Regions from separate parts of the Enterococcus sp. PLH-Efm8 genome, predicted to be linked through region 2. Evidence: predicted binding sites of a transcription regulator. Region 2 holds the regulator's gene; the other holds the start of a gene.
What was found. Region 2 encodes NrdR, which represses ribonucleotide reductase genes. Its sites were predicted from a motif close to ACACNATATATNGTGT; they were not measured.
Positions count from the first base shown of each region.

Region 1: the regulator NrdR is predicted to act here: its motif matches at 3,740-3,755, upstream of nrdD (anaerobic ribonucleoside-triphosphate reductase).

Region 1 is NZ_CP172568.1:686,250-692,426, forward strand. It holds gene dinB (DNA polymerase IV) at 1-468, shown strand, start outside; gene nrdG (anaerobic ribonucleoside-triphosphate reductase activating protein) at 522-1,124, opposite strand; gene nrdD (anaerobic ribonucleoside-triphosphate reductase) at 1,439-3,628, opposite strand; gene ACIFUW_RS03290 (ABC transporter ATP-binding protein) at 3,954-4,721, shown strand; gene ACIFUW_RS03295 (ABC transporter permease) at 4,711-6,177, shown strand, end outside.
Region 2 is NZ_CP172568.1:1,506,141-1,512,317, forward strand. It holds gene ACIFUW_RS07520 (lipoprotein) at 1-120, opposite strand, end outside; gene dnaI (primosomal protein DnaI) at 249-1,175, opposite strand; gene ACIFUW_RS07530 (replication initiation and membrane attachment family protein) at 1,175-2,548, opposite strand; gene nrdR (transcriptional regulator NrdR) at 2,571-3,062, opposite strand; gene ACIFUW_RS07540 (hypothetical protein) at 3,374-3,706, opposite strand; gene coaE (dephospho-CoA kinase) at 3,758-4,387, opposite strand; gene mutM (DNA-formamidopyrimidine glycosylase) at 4,351-5,187, opposite strand; gene polA (DNA polymerase I) at 5,232-6,177, opposite strand, start outside.

The DNA.
Region 1 (6,177 bases), 820 kb from region 2:
TATGAATGCACAGAAATGATGTTGATTCGAAATTTTGGAAAAATGGGCTATTCTCTTTATCGTAAAGTCAGAGGAATCCATGATTCTCCAGTAAACGTTACAAGAGAGCGAAAATCTGTGGGAAAAGAGCATACTTATGGGCAGCCGTTGCAAACGGAAGAAGCAGTGCTGACTCAGTTGCGCCAACTAGCTGAAAAAGTAGAAGAAGCACTGAGAAGAGTCCAAAAACATGGGAAAACAGTAGTTTTGAAGGTCAGGTACACGGACTATTCTACTGTGACCAAAAGAGTGACATTGCCAGAATATATCTATAAAAAAGAAGCACTCTTTTATCAAGCAAGCCTTATATGGGAGGAAATCTTGGGAGTAGAAAAAGGAATCCGATTGTTAGGGATTACTTTGACGAATCTGGACCCGATGACTTATGAAAACATCGTCCTTCCATTATGGGAAAATCAAGAAATATAAAAACAGCTTTGAGAGTTGAAACCGGAAATCCGTTTTCTCTCCCAAAGCTGTTTTTATATCAAGTCTTGCTTTTTGATTTGTTCATAGGTTTCTGTTGCATCCGTACATTTTTCCCAAATCACAACTTGATTGGATTCTAAAGATTTTTGGACGTCAATGATCCGCTGGTTGCTACTTCCGCGAAATTGTAGTTTTAGGTCACGTTTGCTTAATTCAAAGCGTCCGTCAACAAGGATATCGATTTGCGAAAGGAGTTCTAATTTATCTTCTGAATCTTGTAGCAATTCATCAAAGGTATAGCCTGTCCATGACCAGATATCTTTTGTCGTACCGAACTCTTTTCGGATACGTCGTACGACTTGCAGACAAACATCTGTATTCAAAAAAGGTTCGCCACCAAGTAAAGTTAATCCTTGCACGTAATCGTTGCGCAAGTCAGCGATGATTTGTTCTTCTAATTCAGGTGTGAATGGTTTGCCATATCGGAAATTTTGTGCAGCTTTGTTGAAGCAGCCTTCGCAGGCAAATAAGCAGCCACTAACGTAAAGACTGTTGCGGACACCTTCACCATCGACAAAATTAAACGGTTTGTAGTCAGCAATATAGTTTTGGCTGTAGTCTTTTGCTAACCATTCTTTTGGTTTTGGATTTCTCATAAAAAAACTTCTTTCATTTAAGGTTCAAAGATATAGCTATTGAAGATAAAATCTACTCGACCACATAAATAAGAACAAACTGACCTAAATCCATTGTTCAAGAAAGCTTGTTCTTATTTTGATAGAGGGCGTTCAAAGATACAAAGCCATCGAAAGAGGGTGGTGAAAAAAGACTTGTCATAGCCTCTTATTCTGAATAAACGGTGTTCAAAAGCTTGCATCTGCAGTAATAAGCCCAACTAAACGAAAAATATGAGGAACTATTTTTGTTTAGCTATTCTTATTACTTGATGCAGGACAGCTTTTTCACAACCTCATTTCATGTGTTTCACACGTGAGGAAATTTCTTTATGGCGGCCATGTACCATCGGACGAGCTTGCGGATTTCCTAAATAGCCACAAGTACGTTTGACTACATCACATGTTTTTGGATCATGATTTCCACATTCTGGACATTCGAACCCTCGTTCTGTCGGTTTGAAATCACCTTCGAAACCACATTGATAGCAATGATCGATTGGCGTATTCGTACCAAGATACCCGATTTTGTCATATGCAAAATCCCATACAGCTTCTAAAGCTTTCGGATTTTGTTGGAGCATAGGGTATTCACAGTAGTGGATGAATCCACCTGAACAATATTTTGGATAATCCTTCTCAAATTCCAATTTTTCAAATGGCGTTGGGTTTTTACGCACATCATAGTGGAAACTGTTTGTATAATATTCTTTATCTGTGATATTTTCGATGATGCCGAATTTTTCTGTATCCAAACGGCAGAAACGGTCAGTTAGACTTTCACTTGGAGTTGAATAGACACTGAAATGATAACCATATTCATCCCCCCATGCATCTGCATTAGCTTTTAATTCTTTGACGATATCAAGTGTGAAAGCTTTTGCTTCTGGGTTTGTTTCCCATTCGCCACCGAAGAAAGCTGAAGCAACTTCATACAATCCAATGTAGCCTAACGATACAGTAGCTCGACGGTTTTTGAATAATTCATTGACAGAATCGGTACGTGAAAGACGTTTCCCGAAAGCACCATACATATATAAAATTGGCGCATTTGCTGGAATGGCTTCTTTACAACGTTCTACACGATAGAGAAGCGCATCTTTCATGATTTCTAAGCGGTCAGACAGTAACTGCCAGAATTTATTCTGATCTCCTTTTGATTCGATCGCGATTCTTGGCAAATTCAATGTAACAACACCTAAATTCATTCGTCCGACATTTACTTCTTGACCATTTTCGTCTTTCCACCCTTGCAAGAATGAACGACAGCCCATAGGTACTTTGAAACTTCCAGTTAATTCAACGATTTTATCGTAATTCAGAATATCAGGATACATTCTTTTCGTTGCACATTCCAATGCTAGTTGTTTGATGTCGTAATTAGGATCTTCAGGGTTTAAGTTCACACCTTTTTTCAAAGTGAAGATCAGTTTAGGGAAGATAGCTGTCCGCTTTTCACTCCCTAATCCATTGATTCGAATCTGTAAAATTGCTTTTTGAATTTCTCTTTCAAACCAGTTTTCTCCTAGTCCAAATCCTAATGAAGTGAAAGGAGTTTGTCCATTTGAAGTAAATAAGGTATTGATTTCATATTCCAAACTTTGCATAGCATCGAAGATATCTTTTTTGGTTTTTGCTTTTGCATATTCTTTTTGGCGTTCTGGCGAATCGATCCATTCTTCCGCGTCTTTTAGATGTTTTTTATAGTTCAATTCTGCAAAAGGAGCAAGCAATTCATCTGTTCGGTCGGCAGAACAGCCACCATATTGACTTGACGCTACATTGGCAATAATCTGTGAGATTTGTGCTGTGGCGGTCTGGATAGATTTTGGCGATTCGACTTCGGCATTGCCGATTTTGAACCCATTGTTCAGCATGCCTTTGAAATCAATCAAGCAGCAATTCGTCATCGGTGTATAAGGATGATAATCCAAATCATGGTAATGGATATCGCCTTTTTGATGCGCATTTGCTATATGTGGTGGCAACATTTTCAGTCCGATTGATTTTCCAACGATCCCGGCTGTCAGATCTCGCTGTGTATTGAAAACATTACTGTCTTTATTTGCGTTTTCGTTCACGACAGTTTGGTCCTTGTTGATTAGCTTTTCAATCGAAAAGTTGATATCTGTTGCTTTACTGCGAGCAAAATCTCGTTTGGTACGATAATTGATGTACTCTTCTGCTAATTCATATTCGTTTTTTTCTAGTAATATATGTTCCACGATGTTTTGAATCTCATAGATTTTGACATTTTCAGCAAACCGGCTTTTGATTTCTTGGACAACCAAGTCTGCAATCATTTGAATTTTTTCATAAGTAAGTGGTGATAATGAGCCGTGAATTTTCTTTTCTGCTTTGATCAGTGCTTCATTGATCTTTTGTTCATCGAAATCAACATGGCGGCCATCGCGTTTGATGACTTTCATCTGGGATGTCTCTGGCTGCTGAGTAACGACAGTTTTTTCTTCATAATTTACTTTCATTATCTTCAACTCCTGCTAAATTGTTCTTGTCTATCATAAAACAAAATCGGGGAAGGAGCAACTAAATATCGGCTATATATAGTATTCAATGTGCTGTATAATTGGATTTCTATACTATATGTAGTGTATATTTTATTGTGAAAAAAGGTGAAAACTTGTAGCTGGTGGATTTGTTTTTTGCATATTTAATTTTGCTGAATAAAATAATTGAATAAAATTTTTTATTCAGTCCAAGTAAAAGTGACAAAAACATAAGAGCAAATTATTCGTAGATATGCTACTATGCAAATAAATAGAAATGAAAAATGAAAGAGGAGGAGAAGAATTGGAAAAGATGATCGAAGTGAAACATCTAAGTAAAAGCTACGGCAGCAAACTTTCTCCCGTCAAAGCCTTAGATAATATCTCATTCACAGTAGAAGAAGGCGAGTTTGTTGGGATTATGGGCCCAAGTGGTGCAGGAAAGACAACGCTGATGAATATCTTGTCCACGATCAATTTGCCTACGATGGGCAGTGTCTCGATCCAAGGAAAAGAAATCACAAAAATGAAAAACAGTGAGCTCAGTGACTTTCGTCGAAAAAAACTAGGATTCATTTTTCAAGAGTTCAATTTGATCGATACCCTAAATGCAAAAGACAATATCCTATTGCCCCTAGCAGTTGAACGGATGACTAAAGAGGAAATGGAAAAGAGAGTAAGACATGTAGCTCAATTGTTGAATATAGAAGAACTGCTCAAACGGTATCCCGATGAACTTTCTGTCGGACAGAGACAACGAATTGCAGCTGCTAGAGCACTTGTTGTTCAGCCACAAGTGATTTTTGCAGATGAACCAACTGGCTCTTTGGACTCGAAGTCGGCTACAGAATTGTTGAACTACTTGAAGACCATGAATCAAAAAGAAAAAGCAACGATACTGTTAGTCACCCATGATCCATATACAGCAAGCTACTGCGATAGAATTTTATTTATTAAAGATGGTGTGATTTTTTCTGAAGTTGTCAGAAGAGGGACAAGAAGAGAGTTCTTTGAGAAAGTAATAGACATGCAGGCGACGATTGGCGGAGGAGGAAAAATGAATGCTGTATAAACTAGCCGTTAAAAGTTTTTTTCGGCAGTCACGAGGCTATCTTGTTTATTTTTTCAGTTTGACTTTATCCGTAATGATCTATTATTCCTTCAGCGCAATGACCTACGATCAATCTTTAGTCAGAAGAGCAAGTCAAGATACTTCGATAGATGGTGGATTGAGTTTTGGTGGATTTATCATTACTGTTGTTTTGCTTTTTTTCGTATTCAGTGCCAACCGATTTTTCTTGAATAGAAGGCAAAAGGAAATAGGCATCTATCAGCTTTTTGGTATGAATAAACTGCAGATATCAGGTATATATGTGTTAGAAATCATGATAATTGGATTGTTCGCCTGTATTTCTGGGATATTACTCGGTATTATTTTTTCCAAACTCTTTTCAATGATTTTGGTTCGAATGATGGATATGGATCTTACTAGTCCATTTTTTATCTCCATTCCATCAGTAGTAGATACTTTATTTGCTTTTTTCATCATCCTTTTAGCAGTATCTGTATATTCAATATGGAAAATATGGCGCTATCCAATGATTCGAAGTTTTGGAGAAAAAGAACAAGCAGATAGTTCAACAATGCGCTTCAGGACAAGGCACCGATTACTCGCAGTCATCGGGTTACTACTTTTAACGAGCGGATATTTTGGAGCTAGTCATTTTAGGGAAATCACTTCATGGATGATCAGTTATCATTATCTTGATACATTAGTTTTCTTTTTTCCTTTTTTAATTTTTTTCGTTTGTGTGGTCGGTACTTATTTGTTTTTCTGTTATACATTTCGGTTATTTTTGATCATATTGAGTAAATGGAAGATTTATTACTATGGTATCAATTTTTTGATAATGGGTAACACGCAAGTTCATTTGCTCAAAAGTTGGCGTACAAATTCTCTGATTACAGTCATTCTCGGAATTTCTTTAATGACAATTGGCGGCACGGCTAGTATCTCTACTATTTTATCCTACCAGGAGAAAGTTTCCTCCCCGATGGACTATCAGTTTGATGTTGAGACAGAGAAAAAAATCAAGCCGATTCTAGCAGAGGAAGGGCAGAAGATAACTAAAGAAATCACCTTGCATTATAAAGTCATTGGGAGTATCTATAGTCAAAATCTCGAAGAACCTATGTTTCAAACTGCTAATCTGATCACGGAAACACAATATCAAGCCTTCAGAAAAGTTAATCCAGATTTGCCGAACATTTCTTTGAAATCACCTGGTCATACTGTTTTGCTTGATCAAATGCAAACTCTTTTTCGGAATATTTCATTATATGGATCTAGTATTGGACTGCCAGATAATCAAGAATTGAAGATTCAACAAATGCTTCCAAGTGTATTAGGTGACGAAACAATGGTATATCTAAGTCCTGTACTGATTGTAGATGATACCGTTTTTGAAAAAGCAAAAGGTGTGGATTATCAAGTAGTCAATGTAGATGTATCAGGTGGAAATAATGAA
Region 2 (6,177 bases):
TTTTACTGTTTGACCCGCATCAATCGAATCAACAGAACCTGTGTTGCTATCTGCGCTACCGCAGCCTGCTAAAAGAAAAAATAGACCAACTACAGATATACTAGAAAAAATAGCCCTCATAAAAAATCCTCCGTTTAAGTTTCTGCATTACTTGTTGCGGTGATTGTCTCCGGTCATTTCTGTCCATATAATGATTCGCTGACCTGCTTTTACTACTAGGTCAAATGTCAGTTGGACTTGTCAACTGTTCAACCATTGCGTCGGTTGCGACCAGTCATTTCGATTTCTTTTGTCAAATAACGTATGCGTTCCATTATCCGTTTCGCTTTTAGCGGCTCTTCATCTCCACGTTGAGTGACGGACAAATGCTGTTCCAATTCATCCATTGTAAAATTCGATGAGAAGAAGGTTGGTAACTGTTCCTGCATCCGATATTGAAGGATAACACCGAATACTTCGTCTCGTATCCAACTACTCATCGCATCTGCACCAATGTCATCGATCATCAAAATAGGTGAACGTTTCACTGCATCTAACTTTTCTGCCACTTGATCTTTTCCGATTGCCTGTTTCATCTCAACGGCAAATGTCGGAAAATGGACTAGCGTCGTGGTGAATCCAGCAATCGCTAATTCTCTCGCTGTTGCTCCTAATAAATATGTTTTTCCAATACCAAAACTTCCTACTAGATACAGTCCTTTATGATACCCTTTTGGATCAGCAGTATATTTCTCTACAAAATCTAGGGCTTCTAAGCTCGCATATCCTCGTCCATCTGTACGTTCAAAGTTTTCAAAAGAAGCCGATTGAATATCTTTTGGCATATCCATTGCTTTTACTCGGCTTCTGATTTCTTCTTGTCTTTGCCGTGCTAACAATGCTTCCGTTGGTACATAAGTGACATCCACATAATGAAAATTCAACGTCAGCTTCGGCTCATAGCCGGGAGCGATCATCGTTGGATCGTTTTTTTGATATTTACGCTTTTCTTGCACGAATTCATACAATTTAGCGTAACTTTTTTCAATATCCGCTTGTGTCAATTCTTCTTGGTGTGCGCTTAGAAAAGCTTGAACATCCGCATCATTTAAGACTTCAGCGATCATTTCAGCATACTTTTCTTGATAATTGCGTTTGCTGATGATCCTCTTCAATTCTTTGCCTACGTCTTCCACTAGATATCACCCTCCTTTTTTGCCAGGTATTCTTTAAAACGGCGGTCAATCTCTGCTTTTTTCTCGCTGCTGATCTGTTTTTCATCTTTTGGCTGGTTGACCCAATCAGGAAGCTTTTCCCGTCGAACATTTCGCTTGCCAGTTTGATAATTTGTTTGCTTCTTTTGTTTTGATTGTTTTGCTTGATTACTTATTTGCCGAATGTGCTGGATCGCTTCTTCTGCTGTGGCGATTTTCTTTTGTGCCCATTCATTTGCCACTGTATTTACATAACTGGCATTTAAGCTAGCATTATTCTTGATCACTAGTACATAATTCAGCAAAACATTGATCACGCTACTGGAAAGACCTGATTGAGAAACAAGATCTTGCAGTAACCAGTTTTCTTGTTTAGAAACATATCCGCCTTTTTCTGACTTGATTGCTTCCAGATATTTCATCGGTGGAATGCTCTGTGCTTCTTTTATCAGCTGAAGCGCTGCGTTTGTCAAATGTTCGTTTGACGAGGGTTCATTACTGTTTTCAGAAACCGCAACTGTTTCTTTTGTTTGCTTCACCGGACGTCTCTGCATTGCCAAAATGGCTTTTTGCAGTTCTTTTTCAGATACTTTTTGTTCACTAAAGTCATAAGATTGACTGATCAGTTCGCCAAGTGTCAATTCATCGAAACCGTAAAGCTGATGATACATGTCGACTTGTTTGATGATTGGATCATCAAGACTTGCAATATGTTTTTTTGCCAGCCAATCATTCAAAAACTGCCAATCGAATGTCGAATCTGCTTCAAGTAATGCTACTGATTCAGATTCTTCAAAAGATTTATTCAGCGATTCGATGTTTTCTTGATTAGCAGCGTACACTGCTTCATTGAAGCGATAAACATCTAAAAATTTTTTTGTGATTTTTTGATATCCCTCTGCTGTATGCCTTTTAGGTTCAAAGAATTGGGTAAGCTTCTGGAATCGTCGTTCACCAACTTTTTCCAGAAGAAGAAAAGCCAGAACAGAGTCTTTGAAAAATGCTTTAGGAATGAGTGGTTCTAACAGCTCATAAATAAAACGAGGTCCCAGATCACTATCTTCTTTAAAATAAACATCCAGTAAGCCGATTCCTTCTAGCTTTTTTCTTGCATCATAAAATTGCGGGATACCGCAGCCTAGACTACTAAGCAGATCTGCATGCATCCCTTCAGGACCTTTGCCAGATTCTTGAGAGATTTCTGATAACAGGGTGAAATAGATACTCAAGGCTTCTCCGCCGATTAGTGGCTGATAAAGATACAGCAAGGCGTTCTTGCTGTCTTCTCTCAGCGGAGCCGCTTTTCTTCCTTGGTAAATATTTTTTGGTTGAAGCTCTTTCCAAGCATTTTCCAAGGAAATGCCTCCTTTTTGTTTCTTAATTGTTTTCTTTATTATTCTCTTTATTATTTTCTTTTGCTTTATCCACGATATCTTGCAACTCTTTTAAGAAAACAGACATATCTTTGAACTGGCGATAAACACTTGCAAAACGAATATAAGCGATTTCGTCTAAATCAACTAAATCTTCCATCACATATTCACCAATTAGATTCGTCGATACTTCGTTTTCTCCGAGACTGCGTACGCGGTTTTCGACATGGTTGACGATTTGTTCCATTTGTTCCATAGCTACAGGTCTTTTTTCTGCTGAACGGATGAGTCCTCTTAAAATTTTATCGCGATTGAACTCTTCGCGTTCCCCGTTTTTCTTGATTACTAATAACGGAGCAGCTTCAATTCGTTCAAATGTAGTGAATCGGAACGAACAATTCTCACATTCGCGACGGCGACGGATCGCACGTCCATCATCTGCTTGACGGCTGTCGATTACTCGTGAATTATTATGTTGACATCTGGGACATCTCATTTTGTCTCACCTCTTGCATCGCATTTTATATAAAGGATGTGTCTTTCTTTACAACTAGTTGTATTATAACACGAAACAAATCACAAACGCGACTGTCCTACCCAAAAAACACGGATATAAGAACAATTTTTTCTACTTTCATGCGTAATTGTGTCCCCTGTCCTTACTAAATTTCAATTTTCCAATACTGATCACCTTGATTACTGAGAAATAACTTACACAAAAGCTGATTTAGTCATCTAGCACAAAAAACTTGAAGCAGATGAACACCTTCTCATCTGCTTCAAGTCACATCTCGATTTTTTACTATTTTATAACTTCTCTTCGATTCCTGTATAGTGTTTCATTCGCTGTTCCTCGATTTTTTGCTCATCGGGAATGTGGTCACTTTCTGGGAGCGGTGTTTTACTACGATCAGGTGTCGGATTTTTTCGTTCTTGAGTCAAATCTTGCCGCTTCGCTTCTTCTTCTGCCTGCTGGTCTTCTATTTCATCGATTCTTGCTTGGTACTGCTTTTCTTTTTCTTCTGCTGTTTCTGATTGCGTACGACCTTCATCGATTAGATTTTCTTTATTGAGCATCTCGCCGATTTTTTCTTTTGCGTTACCTACGACTTTATCCTTTTGATTTTTTAATGATCCCATCGCTATCCCTCACTTTCTATATACTCAGGATAGCAAAATTGACACAGATACTCAAAGAAAGCGATTAGCAAAAAGCCAATTTTCGATTTGTCCCACAAGTATTTCTTTTGTTCCATTGTTGTCGAACAAAATATCCGCACGCTGCTTTTTTTCTTCGATTGGAAGTTGACTACTAATTCTCTGCTGCGCTTGTTCTAGCGTCAGTTGATTACGTTTCATCAAACGCTGAAGCTGAGTTTCTGGCGTAGTATAAACGACAGCTACTGCATCCATATAGTGGTCATAATGACCTTCGTAGAGCAATGGGATATCTACAATTACTAAAGGATGATTGGAACTTAGAGAGGCGATTTGATCTTTTATCGCTTTTCGGATAAACGGATCTAATAGCTGATCAAGTTTTTGCCGTTTTTCCTTTGATGGAAAAACAATCATCCCAAGTTTCCCTCGATCTAGTTGCCCATCAGGCTGCAATACCTCTTGGCCAAACACTGATACAATTTTCCTCAGAGCAAGCGTTCCAGGCTCAACAGTTTCTCTGGCAATCACATCGCCATCGATCAAAGGAAATCCATGAGACTGAAAGACTTTGGCTGCCGTACTTTTACCGGTAGCTATTCCACCCGTCAAACCTAAAACAAATCCTACTTTGCGATTTTTAGCCTTTGACAATTCGGACAATAGTGCGTCCCCCTTTGTGCCACTTTTGTTTTCACGATCGGCGTTCCACAACGTATACATGGTTTGCCAGTTTGCTGATAGACATGCAGTGCTACTTGAAATCCGCCTGATTCTCCTAATGCATTCAAATAACTGCGAATCGTGGTACCTCCGGCTTCTATTGCACGATCCAAAACATCAATGATCGATAGACGTAATTGTTCTACCTCTTTGGGGCGCAGTGTGTTCGCCGGTTGTTCTGGATGGATCTTCGCTTCCCATAATGCTTCATCTACATAAATATTACCTAGACCAGTCACTAGACGTTGGTCTAGCAGCAATGGCTTGATTGCTTTGTGGGACTTTTTCAGTCCATTTGCGAAATCTGCTAATAAGAAGCTATCTGGCAAAGGCTCAGGTCCCAATTTCATGATTCCTCGGTAAGTTGCACTTGCTCCTTTTTCGACGATTGTCATACGACCAAATTTTCGTACATCGTTGTAGCGAAGTTGGCTTCCATCCTCAAAAAAGAAAAGTACATGCGTATGTTTATCGATTGGTGTATTTTCTTTCGTAAATTGATATTTTCCTTCCATTCGCAAGTGTGAGATCAGTTCACAATGATCGAGATGAAAAATTAAAAACTTCCCTCTACGTCCAATGGATTGGATGGTTTCGCCAACAAGAGAAGCCTCAAAGATGGGTGTCTCTGGTTGCTCGATGATCTTGGGCCACAAGACCTGAACTTTTTGAATCGTTTTTCCTACTACTAACCGTTCCAATCCTTTACGAACGGTTTCTACTTCTGGTAATTCTGGCATTTTTTCTTTTCACCTTCATTATATTGCTCTGTCTTAAACAATGTTTATTTTGCTTCGTACCACGTTTTTCCCCAACTGCTGTCAGTGATCAGTGGTACATGAAGAGAAACAGCTTGTTCCATAACTTCCTTCACCAATTTATCTAATGATTCAAGTTCTTTTTCCGGTACCTCGAAGACAAGTTCATCATGAACTTGTAACAGCATCGTAGCTTGAAGACCTGTTTCTTTTAATCGTTTATCCAATTCGATCATCGCGATTTTCAAAATATCAGCAGCACTTCCTTGGATTGGTGTATTGATAGCTGTTCGTTCCGCAAAAGAACGGATATTGTAATTTCTTGAATTGATGTCTGGCAGATATCGACGGCGGTGATACAGCGTTTCGACGTAGCCTTGGTCTTTTGCTTCGCGTACGATTCTTTCCATATATTCTTTGACACCTGGGTATTTTTCAAAGTACGTATCGATGTATTGCTGTGCTGCTTTTCGGCTGATTCCTAGATTTTGTGAAAGTCCGTAATCAGAGATGCCATACACGATACCAAAATTCACTGCTTTTGCCTGCCTACGCATATTTGGTGTGACATCCTCTGCCTTTTCGATTCCAAATACACGCATCGCTGTGCTGGCATGGATATCTTGACCTTCTAGGAAGGCAGCTTTCAAATGTTCATCATTTGAGATATGCGCAAGTACGCGTAACTCGATTTGTGAATAGTCAGAAGAATAAATCAGCCAGTCTTTTTCTCTAGGAACAAATGCCTGACGTATCTTTCTCCCTTCATCTAATCGAATCGGGATGTTCTGCAAATTAGGATCAACAGAGCTTAATCGTCCTGTTTGGGTCAATGTCTGGACATAACGGGTATGCACTTTTCCATCTGATTGGATCACTTTCAGCAGTCCCTCGACATAGGTAGATTGAATTTTTGCAATTTGACGATAGGTGAGGATATCCTCTACGATTGGTGCTTGTTCACGAAGCTGT